3 linked regions of the Rhodopseudomonas palustris genome follow. The protein of the gene in region 3 interacts with the protein of the main gene of each other region in a pairwise test. Links are inferred from orthologs where the notes say so. Each region holds a gene or a part of one and is shown on either strand. Other genes may lie near its edges. The genes, in order: FLL57_RS19640, FLL57_RS08485 and FLL57_RS21060.

The links.
Region 1: the proteins of FLL57_RS21060 (region 3) and FLL57_RS19640 interact in binary tests that used the Escherichia coli proteins (3 or more experiments, as listed by UniProt). The link is inferred for Rhodopseudomonas palustris from one-to-one orthologs.
Region 2: the proteins of FLL57_RS21060 (region 3) and FLL57_RS08485 interact in binary tests that used the Escherichia coli proteins (3 or more experiments, as listed by UniProt). The link is inferred for Rhodopseudomonas palustris from one-to-one orthologs.

Annotation. Positions count from the first base shown.
Region 1 is NZ_CP041387.1:4,260,155-4,268,240, reverse strand. What follows is about bases 1,623-4,946. They hold FLL57_RS19640 ([protein-PII] uridylyltransferase), read right to left. Parts: upstream 4,625-4,946; coding sequence 1,823-4,624; downstream 1,623-1,822. Other genes in these bases: argJ (bifunctional glutamate N-acetyltransferase/amino-acid acetyltransferase ArgJ), read left to right, coding at 4,848-4,946; FLL57_RS19645 (S41 family peptidase), read right to left, coding at 1,623-1,662. Also shown: FLL57_RS19650 (isovaleryl-CoA dehydrogenase), read left to right, coding at 1-246; more of FLL57_RS19645, read right to left, coding at 328-1,622; more of argJ, read left to right, coding at 4,947-6,089; FLL57_RS19630 ((deoxy)nucleoside triphosphate pyrophosphohydrolase), read left to right, coding at 6,289-6,690; FLL57_RS19625 (methyltransferase domain-containing protein), read right to left, coding at 6,900-7,724; FLL57_RS19620 (hypothetical protein), read right to left, coding at 7,750-8,052.
Region 2 is NZ_CP041387.1:1,872,326-1,880,086, reverse strand. The notes cover bases 3,850-6,848. They hold FLL57_RS08485 (two-component system sensor histidine kinase NtrB), read right to left. Parts: upstream 5,936-6,848; coding sequence 4,763-5,935; downstream 3,850-4,762. Other genes in these bases: dusB (tRNA dihydrouridine synthase DusB), read right to left, coding at 5,932-6,848; ntrC (nitrogen regulation protein NR(I)), read right to left, coding at 3,850-4,753. In the rest of the region: FLL57_RS08500 (sigma-54-dependent transcriptional regulator), read right to left, coding at 1-839; FLL57_RS08495 (sensor histidine kinase NtrY-like), read right to left, coding at 856-3,147; more of ntrC, read right to left, coding at 3,311-3,849; more of dusB, read right to left, coding at 6,849-6,933; FLL57_RS08475 (bifunctional 2-C-methyl-D-erythritol 4-phosphate cytidylyltransferase/2-C-methyl-D-erythritol 2,4-cyclodiphosphate synthase), read left to right, coding at 7,204-7,761.
Region 3 is NZ_CP041387.1:4,562,299-4,569,793, reverse strand. Bases 2,313-5,045 are described here. They hold FLL57_RS21060 (P-II family nitrogen regulator), read right to left. Parts: upstream 3,982-5,045; coding sequence 3,643-3,981; downstream 2,313-3,642. Other genes in these bases: tesB (acyl-CoA thioesterase II), read right to left, coding at 4,800-5,045; FLL57_RS21055 (P-II family nitrogen regulator), read right to left, coding at 4,323-4,661; FLL57_RS21065 (ammonium transporter), read right to left, coding at 2,313-3,605. Outside these bases: FLL57_RS21080 (aminotransferase class I/II-fold pyridoxal phosphate-dependent enzyme), read right to left, coding at 3-1,229; FLL57_RS21075 (HepT-like ribonuclease domain-containing protein), read right to left, coding at 1,366-1,596; FLL57_RS21070 (nucleotidyltransferase family protein), read right to left, coding at 1,699-1,995; more of FLL57_RS21065, read right to left, coding at 2,163-2,312; more of tesB, read right to left, coding at 5,046-5,675; FLL57_RS21045 (ubiquinone biosynthesis hydroxylase), read left to right, coding at 5,807-7,027; FLL57_RS21040 (Trm112 family protein), read right to left, coding at 7,158-7,355; FLL57_RS21035 (LON peptidase substrate-binding domain-containing protein), read right to left, coding at 7,443-7,495. UniProt on the Escherichia coli protein: Involved in the regulation of nitrogen metabolism. Regulates the activity of its targets by protein-protein interaction in response to the nitrogen status of the cell.

The sequences.
Region 1 (8,086 bases), 300 kb from region 3 along the record:
GACCGCCACATCGCGGCGCTGAAGGACGACATGCGCGATGCATCGGACTTCGAGGAACGCGCCCGCGATCTGGTCGACCGTCTCGCGACCGGGCTGCAGGCCAGCGTGCTGATCCGGCACGCGCCGGACGAGGTCACCGAAGCGTATTGCGCATCACGTCTGGCGCAGCGCGGCGCGCATCATTACGGCGCGCTGCCCAAGGGGATGAATTTCGCCGCGATCATCGACCGCGCCCGGCCGCGGTGATCGTCGATGCCGGGTGAGAGCGGCGGACGTCCGCCGCTCTCACGATCGGTGGCAGCCTGGTGCGCTTACTGCACCTGGCCCTTACTTCGGCGACGCATCCTTCTTCAGGTAAGCGAACGCGGCGTTGAGCTGGGCGTCTTCAGGCTTGCCGATCAGGTCGGCCTTGATCGGCGCGGACGTGGCGGCCTTGGTCTTGTCGTCGGTAGGCTCGCCGGTCTTCGGCGTCGCCTTGGTGGCGCCGGCGTCCGTCTTGCCGAGCTGGCCCGGATTGGCGATCGCGCCGTGCAGCGCGCTTTCGCGGATCAGCGGGCCGCCGCTGATCTGCTGATCCTTCGGCGCCTCCTCGATCACGTCCGGCACGATGCCTTCGTCCTGGATCGAGCGGCCGGCCGGCGTGTAGTACAGCGCCGTGGTCAGCCGCACCGCGCCGTGGCCCTTGATCGGGATCACCGTCTGCACCGAGCCCTTGCCGAAGCTGGTGGTGCCCATCACGGTGGCGCGCTTGCGGTCCTGCAGCGCGCCGGCGACGATTTCCGAGGCCGACGCCGAGGCGCCGTTGATCAGCACCACGATCGGCACGCCGGGCAGCTTGTCGCCCCGCGACGGCGCCGAGAACACCCGCTGGTCATCAGCCTGGCGGCCGCGGATCGACACCACGGTGCCGCCGTCGAGCAGGTCGCCGGCGACCGAGACCGCGGCATTGAGCAGCCCGCCCGGGTCGTTGCGCAGGTCGATCACCAAGCCCTTGAGGCCGTCCTTGGCGTCGCCCTTGAGCTTCTTGAGCGCGGCGGTGAAACCGTCGGAGGTGTCCTGGCCGAACTGGCTGATGCGGATATAGCCCATACCGTCCGGCTTCATCTCCGATTTGACCGAGGCGACCTTGATGATTTCGCGGGTGAGGGTGACGTCGAATGGGTCGTCCTTGCCGCGCAGGATGGTGATGGTGACCTTGGTGCCGGGGGAGCCGCGCAGCATGTCGACGACATTGCGCAGGCTCATGCCCTGTGTGCTGGCGGTGCCGACCTTGATGATCAGGTCGCCGGGCTCCAGCTTGGCGCGCGCCGCCGGGGTGCCGTCGATCGGCGATACCACCCGCGGAATCCCGCCCTGGGCCGAAATCTGCATGCCGAGGCCGCCGAACTGGCCCGACATGTCGGTCTGCATGTCGTTGAATTCCTTCTCGTCCATGTAGTCCGAATGCGGATCGAGCCGGTTCAGCATGCCCTTCAGCGCATCCTTGGTCAGCGCGTCCGAGGCGATCGGATGGACGTAGGCGCGCTGCACCAGTTGGATCACGCCGCCGATCAGGCCGAGGTCGGCTGGCGCGGTCTGCTCGCGCTGCAATGCGAGCGCGGAGACTACAGGAACCGCGACGATGCCGAGAACGGCAAGGGAGCGAACGACGACTTTGCGCATGGGCGAACTCATATGAAGAGGCGGATGACGGCCGCCGTGGCGTTGCGGAACCAGAACCGACCGCGGTCGCGATCGGTTCCTGCGAGGGGGACACCGGCGCCCGGATAGGACGCCTGATCAGATACGCGCGAAGCTGGCGCGATCAAGGCGCCGAAGCCTTTCACGCGGCCGGCTTTTCGGCGGCGTCGCCGTTGGCGAGCAGGTGCACCAGCGCACGCTTGATCGCGGCCTGCCGGGTCGGGGCGGTGATCTGCGCACCTAACAGATCGGTCACGTAGAACACGTCGCGGGCACGTTCGCCGAAGGTCGCGACGTGCGCCGAGGCGATGTTGAGGTTGAGCTTCGAGATCGCCGTGGTGAGCTGGTACAGCAGACCCGGCCGGTCGAGTCCGCTGACCTCGATCACGGTGTAGCGGTCCGACCAGTTGTTGTTGATCTCGACCTCGGGCTCGACCACGAAGGCGCGCAGCTTGGCCTTGCTGCCGTTGGTCGCCCGGCGCGCCACCGCTTCGGGCAGCCGTAGCTTGCCTTCCAGCACTTCTTCGATGGTTTCGCCGATCCGGGTGGCCCGGCGGCCCTCGTCCTCGTCGCGATCGTATTCGCGGCTGATCGAGATGGTGTCGAGCGCGCGGCCGTCGGTGGTGGTGTAGATCTGGGCGTCGACGATGTTGGCGCCGGCGGCTGCGCAGGCGCCGGCAATCACCGACAGCAGCCACGGATGGTCGACTGCCAGGATCGTCAGCTCGGTGACGCCGCGGGCCTCATCGAAGCCGACATTGATTGCGAGCTTGTGGCCGGCCTGTTCGGACGCCCGCAGGAAGCGGGCTTGGCGGATCTTGCGCTGCAGATCGACCTTCAGCCAGTAGGCCGGATAGTGCCGCGCCACATAGGCGTTGAGTTCTGCCTCCGACCATTCGGTGAAAGCGGCGCGGAATTCGGCTTGGGCGGCACGGATCCGCTCCGCGCGGTTCACTTCCGAGAAGCCGCCGGTCAGCACCGGCTCGGTCTCGTAATACAAGGTGCGGATCAGCTGCGCCTTCCAGCCGTTCCACACGCCCGGACCGACGCCGCGAATGTCGGCGGTGGTGAGGATGGTGAGCAGCTTCATCTGCTCGACGGTCTCGACCACCGCGGCGAAGTTCTCGATGGTCTTGCGGTCGGACAGATCGCGCGACTGCGCCACCGTCGACATGACGAGATGCTGCTCGATCAGCCACGCCACCAGCTCGGTGTCGGCGGCGCTGAATCCGAACCGTGGGCACAGCCGCCGCGCCACCTTGGCGCCGGCGGTGGAGTGATCCTCGGGCTGGCCCTTGGCGATGTCGTGCAGCAGCACCGCGACGTACAGCACCACGCGATGATCGGGGCGGATCTTGCGCATCAGTTCGGACGACAGCATGAACTCGTCGTTGCCGCCGCGCTCGATCTCCTGAAGATTTCCGACGCAGCGCAGCAGGTGCTCGTCCACCGTGTAGCTGTGGTACATGTTGAACTGCATCATCGACACGATGCGGCCGAAGGCGCGGATGAAGCGGCCGAGCACGCCGGTCTCGTTCATCCGCCGCAGCACCGGCTCGGCGTTGTCGGAGGTCAGGATCTCGACGAACAGCCGGTTGGCTTCGGGATTGTCGCGGAGCTGCGGCGTGATCAGCGACAGCGAGCGCGTCACGATCCGCATCGCGTCCGGGTGGAACGCGAGGCTGTTCTTCTGCGCCAGCCGGAATATCCGGATCAGATTGACCGGATCGTGCTTGAACACGTCCGGCACCGCCAGATTGATGCGGTTGTTGTCGACGACGAAGTCGTCACTCTCCGGCACCCGGCGGCGCTTGGCGGCGGGGCGCAGCCGCGCCATCATCCGGCTCAGCGCCGGCGCCGCCTTGGCCTGCTGATCCTCCAGCTTGGCGCACAGGATCGCGGTGAGGTTGCCGACTTCCTTGGCGATCAGGAAGTAGTGCTTCATGAAGCGCTCGACGTCCTGCATCCCCGGATGCGACGTGTAGCCGAGCCGCACCCCGATCTCGCGCTGCAGGTCGAACGACAGCCGGTCCTCGGCGCGCTTGGTCACGAAGTGGATGTTGCAGCGGACCGACCAAAGGAAGTCTTCGCAGCGGCGGAAGGTGCGGAGCTCGGCCGGGTCGAACACGCCGCGCTCAGAAAGCTCGCTGGTCTCGCGCACCCGGTAGACGTATTTGGCGATCCAGAACAGGGTGTGCAGGTCGCGCAGACCACCCTTGCCGTCCTTGACGTTGGGCTCGACCAAATAGCGCGACTGGCCGGAGCGGCGATGGCGCTCCTCGCGCTCGGCGAGCTTGGCGGCGACGAATTCGGCCGCCGTGCCCTCGACCACGTCCTTGTCGAAGCGCTCGACAAGTTCGGCGTACAGCGCCTCGTCGCCGGCCAGAAACCGCGTCTCCAGGATCGCGGTGCGGATCGTCATATCGGCGCGGGCCTGGCGGATACACTCGTCGACCGACCGGGTGGCGTGGCCGACCTTCAGCCCGATGTCCCACAGGCAGTACAGGATGACTTCGGCGACCTGCTCGCCCCAGGCGGTCTGCTTGTAGGGCAGGATGAACAAGAGATCGATGTCGCTCTCCGGCGCCATCAGACCGCGTCCGTAGCCGCCGGTGGCCACCACCGTCATCCGCTCCGAGCTCGACGGCGTTGGGCTGTTGTATAGGTATTCAGTTGCGGCGTTGAACAGCAGCCGGATGATCGCGTCCTGCACGAAGCACAGCCGTTCGGCGCAGCGCCGGCCGTGGCGGTCGCGCAGCAACTGCGCCTCGGCCTCGGTGCGGGCCTTCGCCAGCTCCGCCTTCATCAGCATCGCCAGCGCGGTGCGGAACGCCGCGTCGTTGCCGGCGTGCTGCTCCGCCAGCGTTGCGATCTCGGCGGTGACCCGGGCGCTGTCGAAGCGCTCGTCGGCGGCGGGGCGGGAAGGTGACACGACTTTGTCCATGGCTGTTTCCGGATATCGGACGGCACCGCGACTGTCACGGAATTCTGCGCAAAGGGTGACCAAGGAGAGATGCCGGTCCGGCCAGCATAGGCCCCCGCAACGGTTTGTGACGATGGGATTTTCGTCAGTTGTCCGCGAATTCTCCTTCTCATCGTCGCGAGCTTGTGAGACAGGGGAACGCCGCTCCCGCGCCGGCGGGGGTACAACCTGCCGAAAGCGCACGATGTCCAGCAAAGTCTCCCCGCTCGCCCCCACCGACGTTCCCGCCATGCCGATGATCGCCGGCGTGCGCCTCGCCACCGCCGCGGCCGGCATCCGCTACAAGGGCCGCACCGACGTGTTGCTGGTGGAGATGGAGAAGGGCACCACGGTCGCCGGGGTGTTCACCACCTCGAAATGCGCCTCGGCGCCGGTGGAATGGTGCCGCGACAAGCTGAAGGGCGGCAGCGCCCGTGCGCTGGTGGTCAATTCCGGCAATGCCAACGCCTTCACCGGCAAGACCGGCAAGCAGGCCACCGCGCTGACCGCCCAGCTCGCCGCCAAGGCGATCGGCTGCAAGCCGGCTGAGGTGTTCCTGGCTTCGACCGGGGTGATCGGCGAACCGCTCGACGCCACCAAGTTCGACGGCGTGCTCGACGCGATGGCGCTCGACGCCGGACCGGACGGTTGGCTGGACGCCGCCAAGGCGATCATGACCACCGACACCTTCCCGAAGGTCGCGACCGCCACTGTCAAGCTCGGCAAGGCCAAGGTGACGATCAACGGCATGGCCAAGGGCGCCGGCATGATCGCGCCCGACATGGCGACGATGCTGTCGTTCATCTTTACCGACGCGCCGCTGTCGGCCTCCTGCCTGCAGGCGCTGCTCAAGGCCGGCGTCACCGACACCTTCAACGCGGTGACGATCGACGGCGATACGTCGACCTCGGACACGCTGCTTGCCTTCGCGACCGGTGCGGCGGCCGAGAACGGCGCGCCGAAAATTTCGCGCGCCTCGGACCCGCGGCTGAAGGCGTTCGTCAAAGCGTTCAACGCGGTGCTGGCCGACCTGTCCGAACAGGTCGCGCGCGATGGTGAGGGCGCCCGCAAGCTGGTCGAGATCATCGTCGAAGGCGCCAAGACCAAGGTGTCGGCTCGCAAGATCGCGCTGTCGATCGCCAATTCGCCGCTGGTCAAGACCGCGATCGCCGGCGAGGACGCCAATTGGGGCCGGGTGGTAATGGCGGTCGGCAAGGCCGGCGAGCCGGCCGATCGCGACAAGCTGTCGATCTCGTTCAACGGCATCCGCGTCGCCAAGGCCGGCGCGCGCGATCCGTCCTACAACGAAAAAGAAGTTTCGGCGCAGATGAAGAAGCCGGAAATCCAGATCAAGGTCGCGCTCGGCCTTGGTAAAGGCCGCGACCGCGTGCTGACCTGCGACCTCACCAAGGAATACGTCGCAATCAACGGCGACTACCGGTCGTGATCGGCGGGGCCTTCAGGCGGTCGAATGTGAAAGCGGCGTCGCCACACCTCCAGCCGTCATCGCCCGCGCAGGCGGGCGACCCAGTACGCCGTGCCGCCGGTTGTTTGGCCGAAGCGCTCTGGAATACTGGGTGCCCCGCCTTCGCGGGGCATGACGTTGTTAGTGGGAAAGTCGCCGTGCGTCCCATCGGGGGCGCGGCATGAACCTCCTGCTCGTCGTCGCCGTGGCGCTGATCGATGCCGATAATCGCGTGCTGATCGCGCAGCGGCCGAAGCACAAGCAGCTCGGCGGCTTGTGGGAGTTTCCCGGCGGCAAGCTCGATCCCGGTGAGCGCCCGGAGGCGGCGCTGATCCGCGAGCTCGACGAAGAGCTCGGCATCACCGTGAAAGAAGCGTGCCTCGCGCCGCTGACCTTCGCCAGCCATGCCTACGAGGACTTTCACCTGCTGATGCCGCTCTACGTCTGCCGGCGCTGGGAAGGCCTGGCGATGCCGCGCGAGGGCCAGGAGCTCGCCTGGGTCCGCGCCAACAAGCTGCGCGATTACCCGATGCCGCCGGCGGATCTGCCGCTGATCCCGCCGCTGATCGAATTGCTGATGTAGGGCGCCGGCCAAATTCGATGTGTCATGCGCGGGCTTGACCCGCGCATCCATCGTCCCGACGTCATTCCGGGATGCGCCGCGCCTGCGGCGCAGACCCGGAATCCAGAGGTTCAGGGCACCTCGAGATTCCGGGTTCGCGCGTTCCCGCGCGCCCCGGAATGACTGATCCGCGTCAAGGCCCGGGCAACGACGGATGAAGCTCGCGCAGTTCAGCGCTTCCCCTTGATCGCCTCTTCCAAACTCGCTTTCGCCGAGCCCGGCTTCAGCGGCTGCTGCTGGCTTTCGTGCGGGGACCAGCCGGACAGCCAGACGATCTCGAAGGTGGCGCGGATGCGGCCGTCGGGATCGCTGAAGCGGTCGGCGTAGATCTGGGCCATGCGGCTTAGCGTGGCGCGGCGCAGCGGCGTCTTGCGGCGTTCGATCAGCAGATTAGTGGCGCCCATTCGCCGCAGGTCTTGCATCAACGCGAACGCATGATCGTAGCGCACCACCACGCGGTCGACGTCGGTGACCGGCAGCGCGAAGCCGGCGCGTTGCAAGAGTGCGCCGAGGTCGCGCAGATCGGCGGCCGGTGCAACGCGAGGCGACACCCCGCCTTCGATCTCGGTCTCGGCTTCGGCGAACGCCTGGCGCAGCTCGGTCAGGGTGTCGCCGCCGGTCAGTGCGGCGAGCAACAGGCCGTCCGGTTTCAGTGCGCGGCGGACCTGCGCCAGCACGCCCGGCAGGTCGTTGGCGAATTGCAGCGCCAGCGCCGAGACCACCAGGTCGAGCGAGCCGGGCGCGAACGGCAGCGTTTCGTCGCCGGACGAAGCGACGGCGATATGTTGCAAGTTGGGGAACCGCGGCAGGTTCAGCCCGCCGGGCGTCCAGAGATCGGCGACGTCGCCGAACTCGCGCAGCACGGCGTGCAGCCGCTCGTCGATCTCGTCGGCGACGCGGTCGAGCAGGAAGCTGGCGGGGCCGAGCAGGGCGGCGCGCTGCAACCGCGCCGCCAGCAAGGTGCGATCGAACAGGATCGGCGTGGAACCGTTCATGGCCAATTCGAAGTCGTCTGCGTGATCAGTTCAGCTTGGAGGCCGCGGAGGACGGCCCCTGCTGCGAGGCTTCGAACATCTTCAGCACCGCATCCAGCGCGTTGCGCAAGTGTAGCGCGCCGGCCTGGCTGCAGCGCAGCCGCGCGGTGGTGACGAATTTGACCTCGACCGAACCATCAGCCAGCGGGTTCAGCGTGCGTGCCGCCAGTTCGACCTCGACGCCGTTGGCGATCACCCCGTGCGCCGGAGCGATGTCGAAATACAGATGCGGCGCGGTCGGAATATCCAAGTAGGTAATGTCGGTGGATTTGTCGGTGGGTTCGGACACGGCGATCTCCCGAGTAAGGACTGGCGGTGTTGTG
Region 2 (7,761 bases), 2.7 Mb from region 3 along the record:
GCGGTCGACGAGATGATGCGGACGTCGACATTGACCCGGGTGGTGCCGCCGCAGCGCTGGAAGGTCTGCTCGACCAGGACGCGGAGAATCTTGTTCTGGGTCTCGCGCGGCATGTCGGCGATTTCATCGATGAACAGCGTGCCGCCGTGCGCTTCTTCCAGCGCGCCCGCCTTGCGCGAATGCTCGCCGTTGGCCTCGACGCCGAACAGCTCGATTTCCATTTTCTCCGGGGTGATCGCCGCGGCATTGATCACCACGAACGGACCCTCGGCGCGCGACGACGAATTGTGCAGCGTCCGCGCCGCGAGCTCCTTGCCGGCGCCGGACGGGCCGACGATCAGGATTCGGCTGTTGGCCTTGGCGGCACGCTCGATCGTCTGACGAAGCTGGTTGATGCAGGCAGAGCGGCCGACCAGGGTCGATGCCGACGGCGCGAGCTGTTTCAATTCACGCACTTCGCGCTTCAGCCGCGAGGTCTCCAGCGCCCGCGTCGCCACCAGAATCAGCCGGTCGGACTTGAACGGCTTCTCGATGAAGTCGTAAGCGCCGCGTTTGATCGCAGCGACCGCGGTTTCGATGTTGCCGTGGCCGGAGATCATCACCACCGGGACGTCGGTGTGATCCTTCTTGATCTGCTCCAGCAATTGCAGACCGTCGAGCTTGCTGCCCTGCAGCCAGATGTCGAGGAAAATCAGGTTCGGCCGCCGGTTGGCGATCTCGGCGAGAGCCGAATCACTGTCGCGCGCGGTGCGGGTGGAAAAGCCTTCGTCCTCGAGAATACCGGCGACGAGATCACGGATGTCCGCTTCATCGTCGACGATCAGAATGTCATTCGCCATGGTCGCGCCTGTCGCTTTAGCTGCCGCTGGCAGCCGCTATCCTTGGTTCGTTGTCGGCCTGCTGTTTTGGTTCACCCGAGCCCGGAGGCGCCGCCGGCTGACCCGACATCGCAAATCGAAGGCGCATCCACGCACCGCGCTGGCCCGGACGGACATGGGATGCGTCATTGAGTTCGATGCCCCCACCGTGGTCGACCAACACCCGTCCGACGATCGCCAGGCCGAGGCCGGTGCCCTTCTCGCGGGTGGTGACGTAGGGTTCGAGCAGCCGCGAGCGGCTTTCTTTGGGCAGACCAATGCCGTTGTCGATGATGTCGATGACGACGTCGTCGCCGTCTCGGGCCGCCACCACTTCGATCTTGCCCTTGCCGAGCTCGTCTTCCGGCACCGCTTCGATCGCCTCGGTGGCGTTCTTGATGATGTTGGTCAGGGCCTGCGAGATCAGGCGGCGGTCGAACCGCGCATGCAGCGGTTCGCCCTTGATTTCGGTATCGATGTCCACATCGGGATGACCGACCCGCATCAGGAACACCACCTGCCGCACCGTATCGCCGACGTCCTCGCCTTCGATCACCGGCTTCGGCATCCGCGCAAACCGTGAGAACTCGTCGACCATCCGCCGGATATCGTCGACCTGGCGGACGATGGTGTCGGTGCATTGCTCGAAGATACTCTTGTCCTCGACGATGACCTTGCCGAACTTTCGCTTGATACGCTCCGCAGAGAGCTGGATCGGCGTCAGCGGATTCTTGATCTCGTGGGCGATCCGGCGGGCGACGTCGCCCCAGGCCGAGGTGCGCTGCGCCGACACCAGTTCGGTGATGTCGTCGAGCGTGATGATGTAGCTGTCGCTGGTGTGGCCGGTCTGTTCGGCGGTGACGCGAACGTTGAGGATCCGTTCGCGGCCGTCGCGGGTGATGGTGATCTGGCCCTGCACCAGACGCTGCGATCCCTCGCGCGCACTCGCCATGATCTCGTCCAGCTCGGGGATGATCTCCGATAAGGGATGTCCGAGCGCCTCGGCCTCGGCGTGACCGATCAGCTTCTCGGCCGAGCGATTGAGAATGCCGATGCTCAGGGAGCCGTCGACGCCGATGATGCCGGCGCTGGCCGACGACAACACCGCCTCGATGAAACGGCGGCGGCTGTCGATCAGCTCGCTGGCGCTGACCAGATCGTCGCGCTGGGTGCGCAACTCCTGAGTCATCTTGTTGAAGGTCATGCCGAGCTGCGACAGGTCGCCCTCGGATTTCGACACCGGCACCTGGACGTGCAGATCGCCGGTCGAGACCAGATGCGCCGCGCCCATCAGGCGCCGGATCGGCGCCACCAGCCAGTTGGCGAAATTCAGCCCGATCAGCACCGCCGACATCAGCACGGTGAGTGCGATCACGGTGAACATCAGAGCGAACGCGACCTGGACGCCGAGCCGCCGCGCCTCGAGTTCGGAATATTCGGCGACGCTGGCCTGAGTCTGGCGCAACTGCGCCACCACGTGCGGATCGAGGAAGCGCGCGACGTACAGGAAGGTGTCTTCGAAACCCTTCAGCCGGATCACCGCGGCGACGTAGTTGGCTTCGATGAACACCGCGATCTGCGGCTCGGTATCGTCGACGTTCTTCAGGAATTCGGGCGCCGGCACGTCGAAGTCGCGGCGGATGCCGTTCTGCGCCGCTTCCAGGATGTTGCGATCCTTGTCGATCAGCATCGCGCCCGGCAGATTACGGGTGGCGGCGTCGTTGGTGAGGAATTCGCGGAACGACTTGCGGTCGAGGTCGAACAGCGCCCGGGCGTGCGAGATGTCGTTGGCCATGCCGAGAATGTCGCCGCGGATCAACTGGCCGTGCTCGTGCAGATAGGCATTGGCGACGATCAGCGAATTCTGGATCACCGCCCGGGTCGGGCCGGAGAACAGCCGGTCGAGGCCGCGGTCGAGCGTGACGTTGGCGACGATCGACACCAGCACCGCCGGCAGAACTGCGATCACCGAGAACAGGCTGACGATCTGAACGTGCAGCCGCGACGCCGCCCGCCCGCGCCTGCGAGCTTGGATCACCTTCCAGACTTCGCGAGCAATGATCGCGAGCAGCAGCAGGATGGTGACGGCATTGATCAGCAGGAAGCTGACTACGACCTCACGGGTCGGGGCGATCGGGGTCAGTCCGGTGAGGACGACAAAGGTCAGGAAGGCCGAGAACAACGCGACGCCGACTGCCATCGGCGCCAGCAGCTTGCGCCAGGTGCGCAGCCGAGGCTCGGCAATCGACGTGTCGTCAACAAGTGGGGCCGACGTCTCTGCGCTGGTCATTCCGGCAATAAGTCAATTGATGCGTTCGGCTGCCGCCGCGCGGGCGGAACCGTGTGATGCATTCGTACAACAATGTTGCTCAATTGCGACAATATCGCGGCGCTTCGCCCGAGCCACCTCGGGCGAGTACGCGGTCCACAGCCGAAAACCTTGTCTCGGCGTCTCAGCCGCCGGTCCGATAGACCTGAATGTCGAGATCGCGGATCTTCTTGCGCAGAGTGTTGCGGTTGAGGCCCAGCAGGTCCGCGGCGCGGATCTGGTTGCCGCGAGTCGCAGCCAGCGCGGCGGTGAGCAGCGGCACCTCGATCTCGCGCAGCACCCGGTGGTAGAGGCCGGGCGGCGGCACGCCGTTCGGGAAGCCCGAAAAGTGCGATGACAGGTACATCTCGACCGCGCCGCCCAGATTGTCGACGGTGTGGGGCGCGCTGCCGCCCGCCACCACCGGCGGCGGCGCCAATTCGCCGTCGATCACCGAGGCGGTGATCACCTCCTGGGGATACAGCGCCGCCAGACGGCGGGCGAGATTTTCCAGTTCGCGGACGTTGCCCGGCCAGCGGTGCTGCTTCATCCGCTCCAATGCGGCGGCATCGAGCTTTTTGGCCGGCAGGCCGTCCTTCTCGGCAAGCGCGAAGAAATGCCGAACCAGATCCGGCAGATCCTCGATGTGCTCGCGCAGCGGCGGCAGCCGCAGCGGCACCACGTTGAGGCGGAAGAACAGGTCTTCCCGGAACAGGCCCTGCTGAATCAGAACCCGCAGATCCTTGTTGGAGGCCGCAACGATCCGGACGTCGGTCTTGATCGGTGTGCGTCCGCCGACGGTGGTGTATTCGCCCTGCTGCAGCACCCGCAGCAACCGGGTCTGCGCTTCCATCGGCATGTCGCCGATTTCGTCGAGAAACAGCGTGCCGCCCTCGGCCTGTTCGAACCGCCCGGAGGCGCGGGTGTTGGCGCCGGTGAAGGCACCGCGCTCGTGACCGAACAATTCCGACTCGATCAGGTCGCGCGGAATCGCCGCCATGTTGACCGCGACGAACGGACCGTTGCGGCGCTTGCCGTAGTCGTGCAGCGCCCGCGAGACCAATTCCTTGCCGGTGCCGGACTCGCCGGTGATCATCACCGTCAGGTCGGTCTGCATCAGCCGCGCCAGCACCCGGTAGATTTCCTGCATCGCCGGCGAACGGCCGACCAGCGGGATCGAGTCGAACTCGCCCTCGTCGTTGGCGCTGGTGATGCGCTCCTTCGGCTCGGCCAGCGCGCGGCCGACGATCGCGATCAGTTCCTTCAGATCGAACGGCTTCGGCAGATATTCGTACGCGCCTTTTTCCGAGGCGCGGATCGCCGTCATGAAGGTGTTCTGCGCGCTCATCACGATGACCGGCAGGTTCGGCCGCAGCTTCTTGATCCGCGGCAACAGATCGAATGCGTTCTCGTCCGGCATCACCACGTCGGTGATCACCAGATCGCCCTCGCCCTGACTGACCCAGCGCCACAGCGTCGCGGCGTTGCCGGTCAGCCGCACTTCGTAGCCGGCGCGCGACAGCGCTTGATTGAGCACCGTGCGGATGGCGGTGTCGTCGTCCGCGACGAGAATACTACCTGCAGGCATTGGGAGTCCTCATCTTGCAGTCTGTGAGGCATCGGACGACGCCGGCGCGTCCTCGCCGTTCGTGGATTGTAGGGCCATGGCGGTGTTGAACATCGGCATCAACACCCGGAAGGTGGTTTTGCGCGGCTGCGATTCACACTCGATGATGCCGCCGTGATCGCCGACGATCTTCGCCACCAGCGCCAGGCCGAGGCCGGAGCCCGACGGCTTGGTGGTGACGAACGGATCGAACAGGTTCGGCAGCAGATCTTCGGGAACGCCGGGACCGTTGTCCCGCACACAGAATTCGAGCGGCAGCGACACCCGCGTCTTCTTGCCCGGCACCGACAGCCGGACGCCGGGGCGGAACGCGGTGGTGAGCTGAATCTCGCCGTCGGAGCCGAGATCGACCACGGCCTCGGCTGCGTTCTTCACCAGGTTCAAGAACACCTGAATCAGTTGATCCTGATTGGCCAGCACCGGCGGCAGCGACGGGTCGTAGTCCTCGACGAATTTGATGTTGCGGGCGAAGCCGGACTGCGCCAGCCGCTTGACGTGATCCAGTACCGAATGAATGTTGACCGGCCCGCGCGCGACCGGCCGATCGTCGCCGAACACTTCCATGCGGTCGACCAGGGTGACGATGCGGTCGGCTTCGTCGCAGATCAGCCGGGTCAGCATCCGGTCTTCGGCGGAAGCCTGCTGCTCGAGCAGTTGCGCAGCGCCGCGAATCCCGGACAGCGGGTTCTTGATCTCGTGCGCCAGCATCGCCGCCAGCGCGATCACCGAGCGCGCGGCGCTGCGGTGCGTGAGCTGGCGATCCATCTTGTCGGCGATGGTGCGCTCCTGAAGCATCACCACGATGTGGCCGGGACGCTCGTTGAGCGGAGCGACGTGAAGGTCGACCTGGCGGTCCGCGCCGATCCGGGGCGTGCCGAGATCGACCTTGTATTCGTTGACCGGCGAATGTCCGATCCGGACCTGCTCGATCAGCGCCAGCAGCGGGCTGCCGAACGGCACCAGGTCGGTCAGCGACTGCCGCCGCAGCAATTGGGCGGAAATCTCGAAGAAAGATTCCGCCGACATGTTGGCATCGACGATCTTGCCGTCGGGACCGACCAGCAGCACCGGATTCGGCAACGCATTGAGGATCGCATCGCTGTCGGTCGGCTGAGCCCGGCGCGGTTCGACGATGGCGTTCATGCGGCGGCCCTCCAGGCGAAATCATCGTAGGCGTCGGCGAGCGCGCGATGCACGCGGGCCGGATTCTCTTCGGTCAGGATCGCAGCGCGCCAATGTTTCAGAATCGCCGGCGGGGCACCGGCGCTGGCGGCGGCGACCTCGAGCGACCAGCCGAGATGCTTGCGCGCGTGACGCAGTCCGATCCTGACGCCGTACAGCGCCAGAATGTCGTCGTAGAGCGTGCGTAAGTAATCGCGCTGCGCCGCGAGCGGCGGCTCCGCCCCGGCCTGACCGGTGGTGAGCTGGCGGCCGACCTGCCCCGGCAGCCAGGGCCGCCCCTGGGCGCCGCGCCCGATCATCACCGCGTCGGCGCCCGACCGCTGCAGCGCTTCAAGCGCGGTGGCGTGACAGGTGATATCGCCGTTGACCACCAGCGGAATCGAGATCGCGTCCCGGACGGCGCGCACCGCGCCCCAATCGGCTTCGCCCTTGTAGAACTGCTGCCGGGTGCGGCCATGCACCGTGACGAGCTGCACTCCGGCGTCCTGCGCACGCCGCGCCAGCTCCGGCGCGTTGCGCGAGCGATCATCCCAGCCGAGCCGCATCTTCAGCGTCACCGGCACCCGGACCGCGCCGATCGTCGCTTCGATCAGCGTCAGCGCGTGATCGAGATCCCGCATCAGGGCCGAGCCGGACAGACCGCCGGTGACGTGCCGCGCCGGGCAGCCCATATTGATGTCGATGATGTCGGCGCCGCCGGCTTCCGCAATCCGGGCCCCCTCCGCCATCCACCGTGCCTCGCAACCGGCGAGCTGGACGACGTGCGGCCCCTGCCCGACCTTGTCGCAGCGCCGCACCGACATCCGCCGACCGGCCACCAGATCCTCGCTGGCGGTCATCTCCGAGACCACCAGTCCAGCGCCGAGTTCCGCGACTTGCCGCCGGAACGGCGCGTCGGTAATGCCTGTCATCGGCGCCAGAAGTACCGGACGGGCCACCGCAATATTGCCAATCCTCAAAGGCGGCGAACCTGATACAGTGGATCCAGTCACGGTTTGCTCATTCTATAGCCAGCGCGGTTGCACGCTCGACTTCGCTCAATGTTTGAGCATCGTAGATCATTGCCTACAGTTTAGCCAATCATATCAGACATGCAAGTGCGTTGCAGCAATTGTCCCCGGGCGGCGGCTGCGATGACGGAATCATGCTGCTTTTCAACCCCGGCATGGTAAGGGCTGTGCGCCGGCGCCACCAGCGCCGGCTGTCCCAATTCCGTATCAATTGATCAGATGTCGAACCCGCTCCGCACTGCTGCTATCATCGTCGCCGCCGGGCGCGGCCTGCGCGCAGGCGCTGGCGGCCCCAAGCAATACCGCACCCTTGCCGGCCGGCCGGTGATCGCCCGGGCGATGGAGCCGTTCTGCACCCATCCCGAGGTGATGGCGGTGCAGCCGGTGACCAATCCCGACGACACCGAGATGTTCAACGCGGCGGTGGCCGGCCTGAATTTCCGTCCTGCGGTCGGCGGCGGCGCGACCCGACAGGGCTCGGTGCGCGCCGGCCTGGAAGCTCTGGCCGAGCTGAAGCCGGACATCGTGCTGATTCACGATGCGGCGCGCTGCTTCGTCACCCCGGGGCTGATCTCCCGCGCGATTGCCGCCGCCGGCGCCACCGGCGCGGCGCTGCCGGTGGTTCCGGTGACCGACACGATCAAGCAGGTCGATGCCGCTGGGGCGGTCGACGCGACGCCGGACCGCGCGACCTTGCGGATCGCCCAGACGCCGCAGGCGTTCCGATTCGACGTCATCCTCGATGCCCACCGCCGCGCTGCCCAGGACGGCCGCGAC
Region 3 (7,495 bases):
CATCATCCGAGGATCCGCACCAAGCGATGCAGCGCCTCTGCCGTCGTTTCGCTGTCCTGCACCATCGCGATCCGGATATAACCCGCGCCCGGATTGCTGCCGTCGCTCTGCGTCCGCGCCAGATAGCTGCCCGGCACCACGCGGACGCCGCCGTCCTTGAACAGCTTCACCGCTGCGGCTTCGTCGCCGCCATGTGCGGACACGTCGAGCCACAGACAGAAGCCGCCGGCGGGACGCCGATAACCGTAACGTGCGCCGAGGATCTGATCGGCCAGATCGAATTTGAGCCGGTACAGACGCCGGTTCTCCTCGACATGGGCTTCATCGGAGTAAGCGGCGACCGCGACGTGCTGCAGCGGGATCGGCACCTGCGGCGCCGCGACGTTGCGCAGCTCGTGATAGGCTTTGAGAAAGCCCGCATCGCCGGCGACGAAGCCGACCCGCATCCCGGGCAGGTTCGATCGCTTCGACAGCGATTGGAAGACGACGACGTTGGAGAAGTCCGAACCCGCAGCCTGCAGCGCGCTGCAGGGCGCGATCTGGGTGTAGATCTCCGAGTAGCACTCGTCGCTGAGGATCATGAAGCCATAGCGATCGGCGAGCTGCTTCAGCCGCACGAAGTAATCGCGCGAGGCGACCGAGCCTTGCGGGTTCGCCGGTGATGCCAGATAGATCGCCACCGTGCGTTTCAGCGTCGCTTCGTCGAGCCCATCGAGATCCGGCAAGAAGCCGTTACCAAGCGTCGTCGGCAGGAACACCGCTTCGCAGCCGGCGGCGCGGGCGCCCGCCGCATAGGCCGGATAGAACGGATTGGGCATCAGGATCGCCGGCGTGCCGTCGCGCTTGGGCACGTAGCGCGCAGCCGCAATCGCGGCGAGAAACAACCCTTCGCGGCTGCCGTTCAGCACCAGCACTTCGCTCTCGGGATCGGGCGCGCGATCGAGCGCGAAGCGACTCGTCAGCCACGACGACGCAGCTTGTCGGAACGGCTCGATGCCTTTGGCGAGCGGATAGCGGCCGAATTCGGCGGTGTGACGCGCCAGCACCGCGCCGACGAAGTCGGGTACCGGATGTTGCGGTTCCCCGACCGACAGATTGATCAGGCTTTGGCCCGGCTGATACGGCGCCAGCAGTTCGGTCAGCCGCGCGAACGGCGAGCGCTCGCTCTGCCCGGTAGCGTCGACGCTGCCGGCCGCACGCGCCGGTGAGGTGGAAGCGGACAAAGCCATTCGAAATACGCCAGTTTTCACCGCGCCCGATCGGCAAGGCGGATCGAGCGGAAACAGATCAGCCACCATAGATACGGCGAGGTTAAGACGCGATTAACCATCGACGGGCGGCACGCGCTCTTCGATACGGACGCAGCTATACCGAGCGGGCAAGCTCTTCCGCCACCGCAGCTTTCAGCGCCGGCAGACCGCGGTGGATGGTGTCCCAGATCATCTGCGCCGCCACATCCTCGTAATCGTGCCGGTAGACGTTGCCCGATCCTGCAATTTGCTTCCAGGGAACCGAGGACGGTCGCTGCCTGACATCGTCGGATACGCGGCGGGACGCTTCCGAGATGATTTCGAGGCATCGCGTGACGGCATACACGGTCCGCAGATCAGCTTGAATTCAGCCTCCGTCAGACCGCCGGTGAATTCGATCGCGAGCTCGATGTGATGCCGGATGTCGCGAAGAGCAATCTCCGACGCATCAGAACGCATAGATCGCATCCGCCGTCGCGCTGGGCGCGACCCATGGCTTGAGCTGGTCACGATTCACGACGTCGACCGGATGGTCGAACAGGCCGGCGATGTAGTCCCTCAATTCCGTGTAGTCGAACACCGTGATGTGAGCAGCCGGATCGATTTCGACCAGAACATCGATATCGCTGTCGGGAAGGTTGGTACCACGCGCCATAGATCCGAACAGCGCCGCGCGCCGCACGCCGCGCGCACGTAACGGCGCCTCGGAGTTTCTCAGAATGGCGAGTGCGGTGCGGTGGTCCATAACCTCAGTATAGCAGACTTGCACTCGCGGTGCGTGCGTTCTGCTCCATAAAGAAAGGGGTCCCAGCTTGCGCTGGGACCCCTCGACGGTTCGGGCATTGCCGGGTATCTGCCCGAACCGTAGGTCCGGGCGCGGCGGTCAGGAGAACGCCGCGCCTTCGGGAGAACTTACATGTTGTAAGCGCGCTCGGTGTGCTCGACGAGGTCGAGGCCTTCGCGCTCGACTTCGACCGGGGCACGCAGTCCGACGATCACGTCGACGACCTTGAACAGGATCGCCGAACCGATGCCGGACAGCAGCAGCGTGGTGCCGACGCCCCAGCTCTGCGAGATCATCTGATTGGCGAAGTCGTATTCGCCGACCTTGCCGAGCGTGTAGTCGTACACGCCGGTGCCGCCGAGCGCCGGGTTCACCAGGATGCCGGTGCCGAGCGCGCCGATGATGCCGCCGACGCCGTGGACGCCGAACACGTCGAGCGAGTCGTCGTAGCCCAGCGCGTTCTTGATCACGGTGCAGAACAGCAGGCAGACCACGCCGGCGACGATGCCGAGCACGATCGCGCCCATCGGACCGGAGAAGCCGGCGGCCGGGGTGACCGCGACCAGACCGGCGATCGCACCGGACAGCGCGCCGAGAACCGAGGGATGACCCTTGAAGATCCACTCGGCGAACATCCAGGCCAGCGCCGCCGCCGCCGTGGCGACGAAGGTGTTGACCATGGCGAGCGCAGCACCGCCCGAGGCTTCGAGGTTCGAACCGGCGTTGAAGCCGAACCAGCCGACCCACAGCAGCGAGGCGCCGATCATCGTCATGGTCAGCGAGTGCGGAGCCATCAGCTCACGGCCGTAGCCGGTGCGCTTGCCGATCAGCAGGGCGCCGACCAGGCCGGTGATGCCGGCGTTGATGTGCACCACGGTGCCGCCGGCGAAGTCCAGCGCGCCCTTCTTGAACAGGAAGCCGCCGTCCGCCATGACTTCGTCGAGCTTGGCCTGCGCGGCCGCCTTGGCGGCTTCGTCGGTCGCGGCGGCGAGTGCCTTGACGGCGTCGTTGACCGCATCCGGACCGGCCCAGTACCAGACCATGTGCGCCATCGGCAGATAGATCAGGGTGATCCACAGCGGGATGAACAGCGCCACCGCGGCGAACCGGGTGCGTTCGGCGAAGGCGCCGACGATCAGCGCCGGGGTGATGGCGCAGAACGTCATCTGGAAGCAGACGAAGATCAGCTCGTTGATGTTGGCGTCGACGGTGAAGGTGCCGCCCATCGAATCGGTGGTGACGCCCGACAGGAAAGCCTTGGAGAAGCCGCCGATGAACTCCGAGCCGCCGGTGAAGGCCAGGCTGTAGCCGTACAGGGCCCAGATGATGCAGGCGACGCACACGGTGTAGAATACCTGCGCCAGCACCGAGAGCATGTTCTTGGAGCGGACCAGGCCGCCGTAGAACAGCGCCAGCCCGGGGATGGTCATCAGCAGCACCAGCACCGTCGAAGTCATCATCCAGGCGTTGTCGCCCTTGTTGATGGTCGGCGCCGCGAAGGCTGCGGTCGTCGCGAACGTGCCGGCGACGAGCACGGCCAATCCCGCGCCGTAGGGACGTTTGAACGTCATTTGTTGTCTCCTGAGTGAAGCAATGAAGGTGAGCGGGTCAGAGGGCGGCCGCGTCGGCTTCGCCGGTGCGGATGCGCACCGCGTGGTCGAGGCCGAGGACGAAGATCTTGCCGTCGCCGATCTGGCCGGTCTTGGCGGCGCTGGTGATCGCCTCGATGGTCTTCTCGACCTGCTCGTTGGCGATCGCGACCTCGATCTTGATCTTGGGCAGGAAGCTCACGGCATATTCGGCGCCGCGATAGATCTCCGTGTGACCCTTCTGCCGCCCGTATCCCTTCACTTCCGTCACCGTCAAACCGTGAACGCCAATGGCGGTCAGGGCGTCACGGACTTCTTCGAGTTTGAATGGCTTAATGATCGCCATAACAATTTTCATGGGTCCTATCCCCGCTAGGTCCCGACCGAAACGACCGGGAAATGATCTCGACTGAAATTCCCCACGCGGAGAGCATCACTACGCGGGCACAGCCGGCCAGCTAGAATCAAATGCCGTGCCAGTCGGTGCGGGCGTTGGAATCGTTTCGGAATCGACGCCTTTTTCGCCGCGCGGCACTGAGACACCGGCTGCGCTATTCCGTCGCGCCCAACGGATAGGCATATCTGATCAGGAATCGAGCACGCCAGCATCTCGACACAATGATTGCCCATCCCGAGGGCAGTGTGCGGTCCGAATGGCAGGTCGCGCGACGGCTCGCGTCGCGCGGCGCAATGGTTGCGTCAGAGCGCGTCGCTGTCGGTCTCGCCGGTGCGGATTCGCAGCGCGCGGTCGATCGGCGAGACGAAGATCTTGCCGTCGCCGATCTGGCCGGTGCGGGCGCCGCGGGTGATGACCTCGACCGCCTTGTCGGCGAGCGCGGAATCCACCGCGATCTCGATCCGCAGCTTCGGCAGGAAATTCACGATATATTCGGCGCCGCGATAGATCTCGGTGTGGCCGCGCTGGCGGCCGTACCCCTTCACCTCGGTCACGGTCATGCCGTGGACGCCGATCTCGGTGAGCGCCTGGCGCACCTCGTCCAGCTTGAAGGGTTTGATGATGGCGACGACGAGTTTCATGCGTTAGCCCCTGATTCGCGCATAGCTTTCCGACACCGCCGCAGCGGTGCTCTGCTCCCGTGTATATGCCGGGTTTCGCAGCAGCGCGCGCAGAAAATAGGCCGATTGACGGTGCGGAGGAGCGGCCGCGCCGCCACCTCAGCTCTTCGGCGGCTCGCGACGCTCGCGGATCGAGCCCTCCTGCACCACGGAGGCGACCAGGGTGCCGTCGGTCTTGAAGATCTGGCCGCGGGTCAGAGCGCGGCCGCCCTGGGCGGATGGGGAATCCTGCGCGTACAGCAGCCATTCGTCGGCGCGGAACGGGCGGTGAAACCACATCGCGTGGTCGAGGCTGGCCGGCATCATCCGCTTGTCGAACAGGGTGCGGCCGTAGCGCGCCATCGCGGCGTCGAGCAGCGAAAAGTCCGACGCATAGGCCAGCGCGCACATGTGCAGCGCCGGGTCGTCGGGCAGCTTGGCGGCGGTCTTGATCCAGACGTGGATCCGTCCGTCATCGATCTTCTGGCCGAAATAGCGCGACAGCTCCACCGGGCGCAGTTCGATCGGCCGATCCGATTCGTAATAGCGCTTGATGAAGTCCGGCATCTCCTTGAAGAACGGCTGCTTGATGATCTCCTCGGCCGACAGGGCGTCGGGCGGTGGCACGTCCGGCATCCTGTCCTGATGGTCGAAATTGGTCGGCTCGTCGTCATGGAACGACATCATCAGCGAGAAGATCGCATTGCCGTGCTGAATCGCGGTGACCCGCCGGGTGGTGTAGCTCTTGCCGTCGCGCAGCCGTTCGACCTGATAGATGATCGGCACCTGCGGGTCGCCGGGCAGAATGAAATAGCAATGCAGCGAGTGTGGCAGCCGGTTCTCGACGGTGCGGCACCCAGCCACCATCGCCTGGCCGATCACCTGGCCGCCGAAGACGCGCTGCCAGCTCGTCTTCGGGCTGGTGCCGCGAAACAGGTTCACCTCGATCGGTTCGAGATCGAGGATCGAAATCAGGTCGATCAGGCTTTTGGACACCGTGCGCTCCCATCAAGCGCCGGGCCGTGATTTCACACTGCCGGCGATGTCTGTTAGAACCCCCGACGTTCGACGGGGTTGTTCCTGAACCTGTTTCGCCCAGCTCCGACCATGGCGCAAGAGTGAGAAAAATGACGGCACCGCGAAGCATTGTCATCGGAGGCGGCGCGTTCGCCGGTCTGGCGCTGGCGCTGGCGCTTCGCCAGGGGCTCGGGCCGGAGGTGCCGGTGATCGTCGCCGATCCGGCGCTGGCGATGCGGCCGAGCAAGGATCCGCGCGCCACCGCGATCGTGGCTGCGTGCCGGCGGCTGTTCGAGGCGCTCGAGGTGTGGGACGAGGTGGCGCCGACCGCGCAGCCGATCGTCGACATGATCGTCACCGACAGCCATCTCGAAGATGCGACCCGGCCGGTGTTCCTGACGTTTGCGGGCGAAGTGCAGCCGGGCGAGCCGTTCGCCCACATGGTCGAGAACAAATATCTGGTCGAGGCGCTGGCCCGGCGCGCCGAGGCCGAAGGCGTCGAGCTGCGCGCCACGCCCGTCACCTCCTACGATGCGCGCCCCGAAGCGATCGGCGTCACCCTCGGCGACGGCAGCGTGATCGACGCCAGCCTGCTGGTTGCCGCCGACGGCGCCAGGTCGAAGCTGCGCCAGCGCGCCGGCATCGCCACCTATGGCTGGGACTACGACCAGTCGGGTATCGTCGTCACCGTCGAACACGAGCGCGACCACAATGGCTGCGCCGAAGAGCATTTCCTGCCCGCCGGTCCGTTCGCGATCCTGCCGCTCACCGGCCGGCGCTCGTCGCTGGTATGGAGCGAGAGCCGCCGCGATGCCGAGCGGATCGTCGCGCTGCCGGAGAAGGAATTCCAGCGTGAGCTGGAGAAGCGGTTCGGGCTGCGGCTCGGCGACGTCAAGCCGCTCGACAAGCCGAAGTCTTTTCCGCTCGGCTATTTCGTGGCGCAGTCGTTCATCGCGCCGCGGCTGGCGCTGATCGGCGACGCCGCGCATGTGATTCATCCGATCGCCGGGCAGGGCCTCAATATGGGTCTGCGCGACGTTGCGGCGCTGGCCGAAGTGGTGGTGGATGCGGCGCGTCTCGGGACCGATCCCGGGCAGGTCGACGTGCTGGAGCGCTATCAGCGCTGGCGGCGGTTCGACACCATGGCGATGGGCGTCGCCACCAACGGGCTGAATTTCCTGTTCTCCAACAATTCGCCGCTGTTGCGCGGAATTCGCGATATCGGCCTCGGCCTGGTCGACCGTCTGCCGCCGCTGAAGGGCGCGTTCATCCGCCAGGCTGCCGGCCTGACCGGCGAAATCCCGCGGCTGCTGAAGGGCGAAGCGCTGTAACCCGGCGCGGAAGCGGGGTCGACCCGCCACCTCCGCCGTCGTGGAAGGTCATCAGCCTCTCACCGAATCGCAAGCTCGGTCCCTCGCCCGCAGGCGAGCGAGGTGTGCTGTGCTCGGGCTGTCGCCCACCTCACCCGATCTTCCGCGCCTCTTCGGGGAGCATGATCGGGATACCGTCCCGGATCGGATAAGCGAGCTTGGCGCCGCGCGAGATCAGCTCCTGGCGGGCGGCATCGAATTCCAGCGGTCCCTTGGTGATGGGACAGACCAGAATGTCGAGCAGCTTGCGATCGACGGCATCGGGCCGCTCGGACGGCGAAAAGGTCATGGCTTCAGTCTCCAGAACAACGGGCTGGCTCGGGCTTGATCGGACAGCGGCACGGCGGCGTCAACGCGCGCGCGCAAATGCGGCGCCCTACTGCAACGGCGGGTCGCCGCTGGTGCGTTTCTTGGCAAGGTCCATTTCGG